DNA from 3 places in the Ferrimonas sp. genome. Region 1 is predicted to be linked to each of the others. Evidence: predicted binding sites of a transcription regulator. Region 1 holds the regulator's gene; each other region holds the start of a gene.
What was found. The regulator LexA, encoded in region 1, represses DNA repair genes until DNA is damaged. The targets are predictions, from matches to a motif close to TACTGTATNNNNATACAGTA.
Positions count from the first base shown of each region.

Region 1 (3,278 bases):
ACCACGATGTCGATGTGGGGTTTGGGATCGCCCAGGGCGATGGGGCTGTCCTTCAATGCCGGGAACACCCCCTGAAGTCCGGCGCCATTAGGCATGTGGCAGGCGGCGCAGCGGGAGAGGTAGACCTGCTCCCCCAGGACCATGGACTCCTCCATGGTCAGGGTCTCGGTCAGGGCCGCGGTCTCCGCCTGGGCGGCCGCTGCGGCCGAGTCCTGCTGCTCCGCCAGCCAGATGTCGAACTCCGCCTCAGGCAACACCTCCACCACCACCGGCATGAAGCCATGGTCCTTGCCGCAGAGTTCGGCACACTGACCACGATAGGTGCCGGGCTTGTCCACCTTGGTCCAGGCCTCGTTGATGAAGCCCGGGTTGGCGTCTTTCTTCACCGCGAAGGCGGGCACCCACCAGGAGTGGATCACATCGTCGGAGGTCATCAGGAACCGAACCTTGCGGTTGGCGGGGATCACCAGGGGCTTGTCCACCTCGAGCAGGTAGTTTTCCCCCTTGGCTTCGGCGTTCTTAATCTGCTCCTGAGGAGTGGACATCAGGCTGAAAAACTCCACGCCCTTGTCGAAGTATTTGTAGTGCCATTTCCATTGGGAACCGGTCACCTGGATGGTGAGATCCGACGCACTGGGATCCTCCATCGCCACCAGGGTCTTGGTGGCCGGGACCGCCATGACGATCAGGATGATGAAAGGGATCACCGTCCACAGCACCTCAACCTTGGTGCTCTCATGGAAATTGGCGGGCACTGCACCCTTGGACTTGCGGTGACGGATCAGCGAGTAGAGCATGATGCCGAACACCACTGCCGCAATGGCACAGCAGATGTAGAAGATGGTCATATGCAGGCCATAGACCTGCTCGCTGATGGCGGTCACCCCGGGTGTCAGGTTGTAGTCTGATTCCGTGGCCAGCGCCAGGGTTGGCATCAGCACCAGGCCGATCACCAACGAAAAGTAACGTCTCACAAATACTGCTCCTCTGTGTATTGCAACCTGCAATATCCAGAAGAGAGCCAGCACAGTAATTCACAGCCCTATGAAGCTCCCCTCCCCCTCAATAGGTTTGGGCATACCGCGGAACCGCTTAATCCGGAGTCACTCCGCCGCACACGATTCTGCGATCGTGTCTTTTCCTAACCTAATGAGACAAACTCATTTGATCAAGATCAAGAATAGCACTCAATGAAACAATGGAAGGGCAAAACAGAGGAAATACCTTATATGCAGGCCTGATCGGAATATAAGTCTAAGCAGATGAAAGAATGAGCGAATTATCGCAGGAAGGGAGCGAATTAGATTCAAAAATCGGGATTGGGGCTAAATACCGCCTAAAGCCCCCCTTTTTCCCGAAAATCAGTGGATCCAGTTGCTGACCAGGGCAGGAGTCATGGGGTGGCGCTGAGGCTGGAACAGATAGCCACAGCAATCGGCCCGGCGACTGGCCAGCTCCAGGCGGCGCCAATCACGGGCGGCGATGGTAGGCAACCAGGCCAGCACCGCCGAACAGGTGCGGCCGCTCAGGGCCTGCTCTACGGCCCACTGACCCTCCACCTCGTCCTGGCAGCGCACCAGCAGGATGCGATCCATGGCCACGCCGGCCTCCCGAAGGATCCCTTTCCAGCCGAAGGCGGGCGGGTTAACCAGCACCAACCAGCGCTCTTTGCGGCTGAGTTCGGCCAGTTCAGGGGCGAGACGGGTCAGGGTCTCGATGCCATCTTCCAGCTTGTTGAGGCTGGCACCATGATTCCAGTTTCCCTGCCACAGGCCGGGGTGACGGTATTGTGTTGCCTGGCGGCTTTTCATCAGTGCAATCCTCCATTTCGAATCACCCCCACTGCCAGACCCTCGATGCACATGTACTCCTGCTCCAGGTCGACCACTATGGGTTGATACTCTTGGTTTTCTGCGTGCAGATAGACGACGTTACCCTTACGTTCGAAGCGCTTTACCGTCACATCCTCTCCAACTCTGGCCACCACCACCTGACCATTGCGGGCGTCCTTCTGACTGTGTACCGCCAGCAGGTCTCCATCCATGATGCCAATGTCCACCATGGAGTCCCCACGTACCCGCAGCAGGAAATCGGCGCTGGGGTGGAACATGGCCGGATCCATCTGGCAGTGCTGTTCGATATGCTGTTGAGCCAGGATGGGTTCACCGGCGGCCACCTGACCGATCAGGGGCAGACCCAACTGCTCCGGCTCAGGCCCGCTGTCCAGCAGACGGATGCCTCGGGAAGTGCCGGGAACAATCTCGATAACCTGCTTGCGGGCCAGGGCCTTGAGGTGCTCCTCGGCGGCATTGGCACTGCGGAACCCCAAGCTCTTGGCGATCTCGGCCCGGGTGGGGGGCATGCCGGTCTCCTGCATGTGACTGCGGATAAGCTCCAGCACCTGGCTCTGTCTTGGGGTTAACGGCTTCATAGTTCTACCTGTTTATCTATACAGTACCACTGTGAGTATATACAGGTAGGCGATTAATTCAACAGTTATTTGCAGACAGGGGTCTTGGAACAGTTTGAGACAACTGAATATCTGAGCCACTGCCGTACCGAGCTCTTTCGGTGTAGAATCTACGTCAATTGAAGAACAAGAAGCGAACTCAACGGTGACTCAAGACTACCTTTCACCCTGGATGCAGGGTGCACGCTGGCTCCAGAAGCCGGTAGTGACCACCCGCCTGGTGCCCGAGGACCCTATCTCAGAGCTGGATATCGATCCCTCGCGGCCCCTGGTGTACGTGATGGCCCACGAATCCCACTCTGATCTGCTGGCGCTCCACGAAGCCTGCCTGAACAGTGGCCTACCCAGTCCCCTTGAGCCCCTGGAGGTCAAAGGGGAGAAGGTAAGCCGGGTGGTGTGGCTCAACGGCGCCACCCCCCTGTTTGGCAAACGCAAGAAAGCGGACTTTATGGCGCGCTTCGAAAAGCTGCTGGGCCTGCACCGCACTCACGATGAACTGGATGCCCAGGTGGTGCCGGTGTCTCTGTTCTGGGGCCGGGATCCAGGCAAGGAGGAGAGTGTCTCCGCCACCCTGCTGAACCGGGATCACCCCACCTGGCTGCGCAAGTTCTTTATCCTGATGATGCTGGGCCGGGACAACTTCATCCGTTTCTCCCGCCCTGTCTCCCTGCGCTACATGGCCGACAACCACGGCACCGATGAGGGGATTGCCCAGAAGCTGGCCCGGGTTGCCCGGGTGCATTTCGGTCGTCAGCGCACCGTGGCCACCGGCCCGCGCCTGCCCGACCGCCAGGCCCTGTTTGCCAGC
Region 1 covers NZ_JBLXDO010000014.1:49,673-52,950, reverse strand. The annotation lists partial or broken gene coxB (cytochrome c oxidase subunit II) at 1-974, opposite strand, end outside; gene ACN0RV_RS13090 (SulA-like leucine-rich domain-containing protein) at 1,362-1,811, opposite strand; gene lexA (transcriptional repressor LexA) at 1,811-2,431, opposite strand; gene plsB (glycerol-3-phosphate 1-O-acyltransferase PlsB) at 2,643-3,278, shown strand, end outside.

Region 2 (3,278 bases), on a different contig from region 1:
CGGCAATCTTCAGATCGGCCAGGCCGGTCTGTTTGGTGCCCAGTACTTCGCCGGGCCCGCGAATCTCCAGATCCCGCTGGGCGATGACGAAGCCGTCGTTGCTCTCGCGAAGCACGCCGATGCGGGCCTGAGCCGTCTTGGACAGGGGTGGGTGGTAGAGCAGCACACAGTGACTGGCGGTGCTGCCCCGGCCGACCCGGCCTCTGAGCTGGTGCAACTGGGCCAGGCCCAGTCGCTCCGGGTTTTCAATGATCATCAGGCTGGCGTTGGGGACATCCACCCCGACTTCGATCACCGTGGTGGCCACCAGCAGATCCAAGTCGCCGGATTTGAATTGATCCATCACCTGCTGCTTCTCAGCCGACTTCATGCGGCCATGTACCAATCCGACCTGTAAATCAGACAGTTGTTCCCCTAATTCGACGGCGGTGTCCTCCGCAGCCTGGCATTGAAGCACTTCGGATTCGTCGATGAGGGTACAGACCCAGTAGGCCTGCCTGCCCTGCTCCTTGCAGGCCTGACGCACTCGCTCCACCACTTCGTGACGGCGGTTGTCGCCGATGGCGACCGTGGTGACCGGTGTTCGACCCGGGGGCAGCTCGTCGATGATGGAGGTGTCCAGATCCGCGTAGGCGGTCATCGCCAGAGTCCGGGGGATGGGGGTGGCGGTCATGATCAGTTGATGGGGGTAGTTGCCCTCTTTGAGCCCCTTCTCCCTCAGCTCCAGCCGCTGATGTACCCCGAATCTGTGCTGCTCATCGATGATGATCAGCGCCAGATGATCGAAGCTGACCTGATCCTGGAAGATGGCGTGGGTACCGACAATCATCTTGGCGGTGCCGTCGGCCACGTGAGCCAGGGTCTGCTCCCGCGCCTTACCCTTGAGTTTGCCAGCCAGCCAGGCGACCGGATACCCCAGGGGCTCCAGCCAGTTGGCAAAGGCCAGGGCATGCTGTTCGGCCAACAGTTCGGTGGGGGCCATCAGGGCCACCTGACGTCCCTGGCTCAGGGCAGTCAGCGCCGCCAGAGCCGCCACCAGGGTTTTCCCTGAGCCTACATCCCCCTGAACCAGGCGCATCATCGGCTGGCTGGTGGCCAGATCGGTGCGGATCTCAGCCACCACCCGTTTCTGGGCGCCGGTGGGTTCGAAGGGGATCCTGGCCAGGAAGTCATTTTCCAGGGCGGTGTCCATTGTCAGCGGCAGGGCGCTGTGTTCATCGGCACTCTGACGCAGCTGCAGCATGGAGAGGTTCTGCGCCAGCAGCTCCTCCATCGCCAGTCGCTGTTGAGTCGGGTGTTGCCCCTCGGCCAGCAGCTCCACATCCGCATCCGCCGGAGGCCTGTGCACGTACTCCAGGGCCTGCTCCATGCTCATCTGCTGGTCGTAGAGCCCGTCGGGCAACAGCTCAGGGACCCTGGCATTGTGCAGCTTATCCACCGCCTGTTCGGCCAATTTGCGCAGACTCAGCTGCTTCAGGCCTTCGGTGGTGGGATAGATGGGAGTGAGGCGCTCCTCCAGTTCCAGGCCATTGCCCTCACCGGGCAGGCTGTATTCAGGGTGGATGATCTCCAGTCCATGGAGGCCGCGGCGGATCTCGCCAAAGGCGCGGATCCGCTTGCCGTTCTGCAGGGTGTTCTTCTGAGCCATGGCGAAGTTGAAGAACCTCAGGGTGAGGCTGCCGCTGGCGTCCATCATCTTGACGGTCATCATTCGCTTGCGGCCGTAGGTGACCTTGCTGGAGAGGATCTCCCCTTCGACGGTGCCGTGGATGCCGGGCATCAGCTCGGCGATGGCCCACAGGCGGGTGCGGTCTTCGTAGCGCAGGGGCAGGTGGAACAGCAGGTCCTGAACCGATTCGATGCCAATTTTGGCTAATTTCTCTGCTACTTTGCTGCCGACACCCTTGAGGGAGGTGATGGGCAGAGCCGCCAGATCCGTCACTCTGTTATCCACAACTACTGTAAATATGATCAGATAATAGCAGTCCTGCCTACGGGAATCAGCCCCTTAGAGGGCGGAAACAGAAAGGGGCCCATGGGGCCCCGTGTTCTTTTGAGGTGCTAGCTGGCCTTGGCAGCCTTGGAAAGCTGATCTTCCCACACCACCGTGTCGTCACGCATGTGGCCGATCATTGGGCCGTAGCGCTTCTCCAGTACGTGGCGTTTGATCTTCAGGGTGGGGGTGAGGACGTCGTTTTCCACCGTCCAGGGCTCGTCTACCACCAGGATGCCGCCCAGGGTAGAGTGGCTCTCCATGGTGCCGCTGACCTGGCGGCAGATGCTGCGCAGGGCGATCTCCACCTCGGTGCGGGATTCCGCGCGGGCCGCTTCCGAGAGCTGCACCAGGGCGACCGGATAGGGTTGGCCTGAGCCGATGACGCACAGCAGTTCGATGCGGCTCTCCTGAGCCAGCTTACGCTCCAGGGGCACAGGGGCGACAAACTTACCCTTGGCGGTCTTGAAGTTATCCTTCACCCGACCCGTGATGGTGACGTAGCCATCCTCGTCCACTTCAGCCTGGTCTCCGGTACGGAAGTAGCCATTTTCATCAAAGGCCTCAGCCGTGGCTTCCGGTTGTTTGTAGTACTCACGGAACAGGCCCGGACTCTTGAACAGCAGCTCATTGTCGTCGCCGATCTTCACCTCACAGTCGATGCCGGGGGCACCGACACTGCCGATCTTATCGGCGCGGTAGGGGAAGTTGAGGGTGGCGTAGGCACCGTTTTCGGTCATGCCCCAAGCCTCGGTGATGTCCATGCCGATACGGCGGTACCAGTGCAGCAGGGACGGCGATACCGGCGCCGAACCACAGCCCAGGATGCGGGCGTTGTTCAGCCCCAGCTGTTTGCGGATCTTACGGGCGATGAAGGCGTTGAGTATGGGGATGTTCAGCAACAGGTTGAGTTTGCTCTCCCCCACCTTGGCGATGATGTTCTTCTGGAACAGGGTCCAGAGCCTGGGAACCGACAGGAAGAAGTCGGGGTTGGCCACCTGCACATCCTCCACGAAGGTGTCCAGGCTCTCGGCGAAGTAGACGGTGCCGCCGCCAGCGATGGAGCTGCCAAAGATGTAGGCGCGCTCGGTGATGTGCGCCAGGGGCAGGTAGGAGATCACCCTGTCTTTCGGGGTGCCGCCCAAATGCTTGGTGAGGCGATCGGCGGCCCAGCTGAAGGCACCAAAAGTCATCACCGCGCCCTTGGGGTTGCCGGTGGATCCCGAGGTGTAGATGACGGTCATCACCTCGTCGGCGCCCGGATAGTGAGTGTCCAGCGGATCGG
Region 2 covers NZ_JBLXDO010000028.1:8,767-12,044, reverse strand. The annotation lists gene recG (ATP-dependent DNA helicase RecG) at 1-1,942, opposite strand, end outside; gene ACN0RV_RS17930 (AMP-binding protein) at 2,062-3,278, opposite strand, start outside.
Region 2: a site for LexA is predicted at 1,958-1,977, ahead of recG (ATP-dependent DNA helicase RecG). Genes of this name have one in related genera too.

Region 3 (3,278 bases), on a different contig from region 1:
AACGATGGCTCGGTATCGGCCACGGTGAAGCAGACGGTGTACGACGCCAATGGCCGGTTTCTGGGCATCGGCGGCATGGACATCCTCATCTCCACCATCGGCGAGACCCTGCTTTCTCAGGTGACCTACCAGGGGCAGGGGCAGGCGTTCCTGGTTACCGGCGATGGCAAGCTGGTGTTCTTCCCGCTGTTTTCCGACATGTTCCCGCCAGGCTCCCTGTTGAGCGAGGTGGACAACCAGTTCGGCGCCACCCAGGGCTTTGCCACCCTGGCCAGGGAGATACTGACCCAGGCCGAGGGGCAGGGTGAAGTGAGCCTCCAGGGACAGGATCAGTTGGTGGTGTGGCAACCGGTGGACAGCGAGTTTCCTCAGGTGCATTGGAAACTGGGGTTGCTGCTGCCTACGGACGTGGTTGGGGCCCGGGTGACCGAAGAGGCCTGGGCGACGGGTACCGTGTCGGTGGTGCTGACTCTGCTGATCTCTGCGGTGGTGTGGTTACTGCTGCTGCCGTTTAAGTCGCAGATACGACGTCTGGTGGCGGCCATGGAGGCGATCGCCCAGGGGGATGGGGATCTCAGCCAGCGGATCAAACTGAATCGTCAGGATGAGCTGGGTCAGCTGGGGCGGGCGTTCAATCAGTTTGCCGATCGGGTCCATCAGCTGGTGAATCAGAGCAAGGGGCTGACGGAGTCGGTGTCACACAGCAGCGCCCTGGCCTCCGAGATCTGGGGGGACACCCTGAGCTCCATGTCAGCCCAGAAAGGGGAGGTGGAGCAGGCGTCTACGGCCACCAGCCAGATGGCGCAGACCAGTGCCGAGATGGCCAGCCAGGCGGAACAGGTGGCGTCCCATGCCGACCAGGTGCATCAACAGATGGGACAGGCCGGCATGGTCATGGGTGAAGGCAAGGAGTCCCTGGCCCAGTTGGCTGGCCAGATGCAGGAGTCCAGTGAGCTAGTGTCCCGGTTGCGGCAGAACGCCGATCAGATTGGTGAGGTGCTCAATGTGATTCGCACCATCGCCGAGCAGACCAACTTGCTGGCGCTGAATGCGGCCATCGAAGCGGCTCGGGCCGGAGAGCAGGGACGGGGCTTTGCCGTGGTGGCGGACGAGGTACGCTCCCTGGCCTCCAAGACCCAGGATTCCACGGCCAATATCCAGGCCATCATCGCCGGACTGCAGCAGGCCAGCATCGAAGCGGAGCAGGCTATGACTCAAAGCTGTGAGCAGTTGCAGCAGAGTCAGCAGCGCAGCGACCAGGTTGTCGATACCCTGGATCAGGCCGGTCGAGCGGTGGCGGGGATTCAACAGCAGGTGCAGGAGATGACTCAGGCCATTGCCCAGCAGGCAGGTGTTGCCGAAGAGATCGCCGCCACAGTGACCCGGGTGAACAGCCTCTCCGACGATGCGGTTTCCCGGGGCGACCAGCTGGAGCGCAGCCTTGAGGAGCTGGTGGAAGGGGGCAGCCAACTGGCCCAGGGGTTGAACCGTTATCAGGTTTAGCCCGTAACCTAGGCTATGACAGAAGGCGCCAGACGGCGCCTTTTTTGATCTTTGGGCTTTTTGCCTTGGGGTGATATGATTTAACTGTTTATATATACAGTATTGGTGTGCGGGTGCAGCGCAAGATCATTCATATCGATATGGACTGCTTCTTTGCCGCGGTGGAGATGCGGGACAACCCCCAGTTGCGGGACAAGCCAATCGCCGTTGGCGGGCGAGCGTCCGGTCGTGGGGTGATCGCCACCTGCAACTATGCCGCCCGTGCCTATGGGGTGCGCTCCGCCATGCCCACCCACAGGGCCCAGCAACTGTGTCCGGATCTGGTGCTGGTGCCCCATCGCATGTCTGTGTACAAGGCGGTGTCTCAGCAGATCCACGCCATATTTCGCAAGTACACCGAGCTGGTGGAACCCCTCTCTCTGGATGAAGCCTTCCTCGATGTGACCGGCAAGCCCCACTGCCAGGGCAGTGCCACCCGGATGGCACAGGCGATACGGGCGGAGATCTTCGAGGCCACGGGGCTGACCGCCTCCGCCGGCATCGCGCCCAATAAGTTTCTGGCCAAGGTGGCTTCCGATGAAAACAAGCCCAATGGTCAGATGGTGATTCCCCCGGAGCGCACCGCCGAATTCGCCGCCCGTCTGCCACTCAAGAAGATACCTGGGGTGGGCCCCAAGACCGCCGAGCGCCTCGCTCGTCGTGGCCTGCTCAAGGGAGAGGATGTCCTTGGCCTGACGGAGGTGGAGCTGGAATCGATGATGGGCAAGTTTGGCCCGGTGCTGTGGCGCCGCTGTCGTGGTATCGATGACCGTCCGGTGGAGCCCAGCCGCATCCGTAAGTCCGTGGGGGTGGAAACCACCTTTGCCCGGGACCTGCCCGACCTGGCTGCCTGTGAGCAGCAACTCGATACCCTGTTGCCTGAACTGGAGCGGCGTTTGAGCGCCAGCAAGCGCGGCATCAAAGGGCAGACGGTCAAGCTGAAGTTTGCCGACTTTGAGCTGACCACGGTCACCCAGCAGAGTCAGCAATTGGACCCACAGCTGTTCCGCGCCCTGATGGGGATCGCGTTTCGCCGGGGCAATGGCCGCCAGGTTCGGCTGGTGGGGATCTCTGTGGAGCTGGCGGAGAAAAAAGCCCTTCGGCAACTGCCCCTGCCTTTGTGACCGCAAGCTTGTTTGATCCCCGTCAAAACGGTCAATAAAGCAACGAACTAAGCTGGTATTGAGCTTCCGTAAAATGCCCGCTAAAAAACAGAGGCGTTGATGAAGCGGATGGCCAGGCGTGTCCACTCTTTCTACCCCACCGACATCGCAAGCCTGGCTTCGGGCAGAGACTGATTCCTTATCGGCCACACTGGCCATTTAGCCTCTGCCATCAGCCGGTGACCAGCAATCCGCCGGCGCAAGGAAGGAGGTTAAGGATGAGAACCTTTGCCAAACAACTGTGCCTGGCCGCGGGTCTGATGACCCTGGTTGCCGGCGTCTGTTACGGCCTGGGATATGGCTTCTATCAACACAAACCCCTGCGAGACGCAGACTACTTCAGCCTCTATATCGGGGATAAGACCTTTTGTCGCACCGTAAACTACTACGACGACAAAGGGGACCAGAAGAAGGTGTCTGCGTTGCTCAGCTACGCAGAAGAGAATGCCATGAGTTACCTGATGCGCCGTTTCGGCAAGGACAAAGGCTCTGCCATTGTTAAAGCCTGCCAGGTGGAACGTCATGAGACCTTGAAGGCCAGTTGCCGCACCAACCCAGATGATCAGGTGGAAC
Region 3 covers NZ_JBLXDO010000003.1:181,589-184,866, reverse strand. The annotation lists gene ACN0RV_RS05040 (methyl-accepting chemotaxis protein) at 1-1,503, shown strand, start outside; gene dinB (DNA polymerase IV) at 1,617-2,666, shown strand; gene ACN0RV_RS05030 (hypothetical protein) at 2,924-3,278, shown strand, end outside.
Region 3: a site for LexA is predicted at 1,586-1,605, ahead of dinB (DNA polymerase IV). Genes of this name have one in related genera too.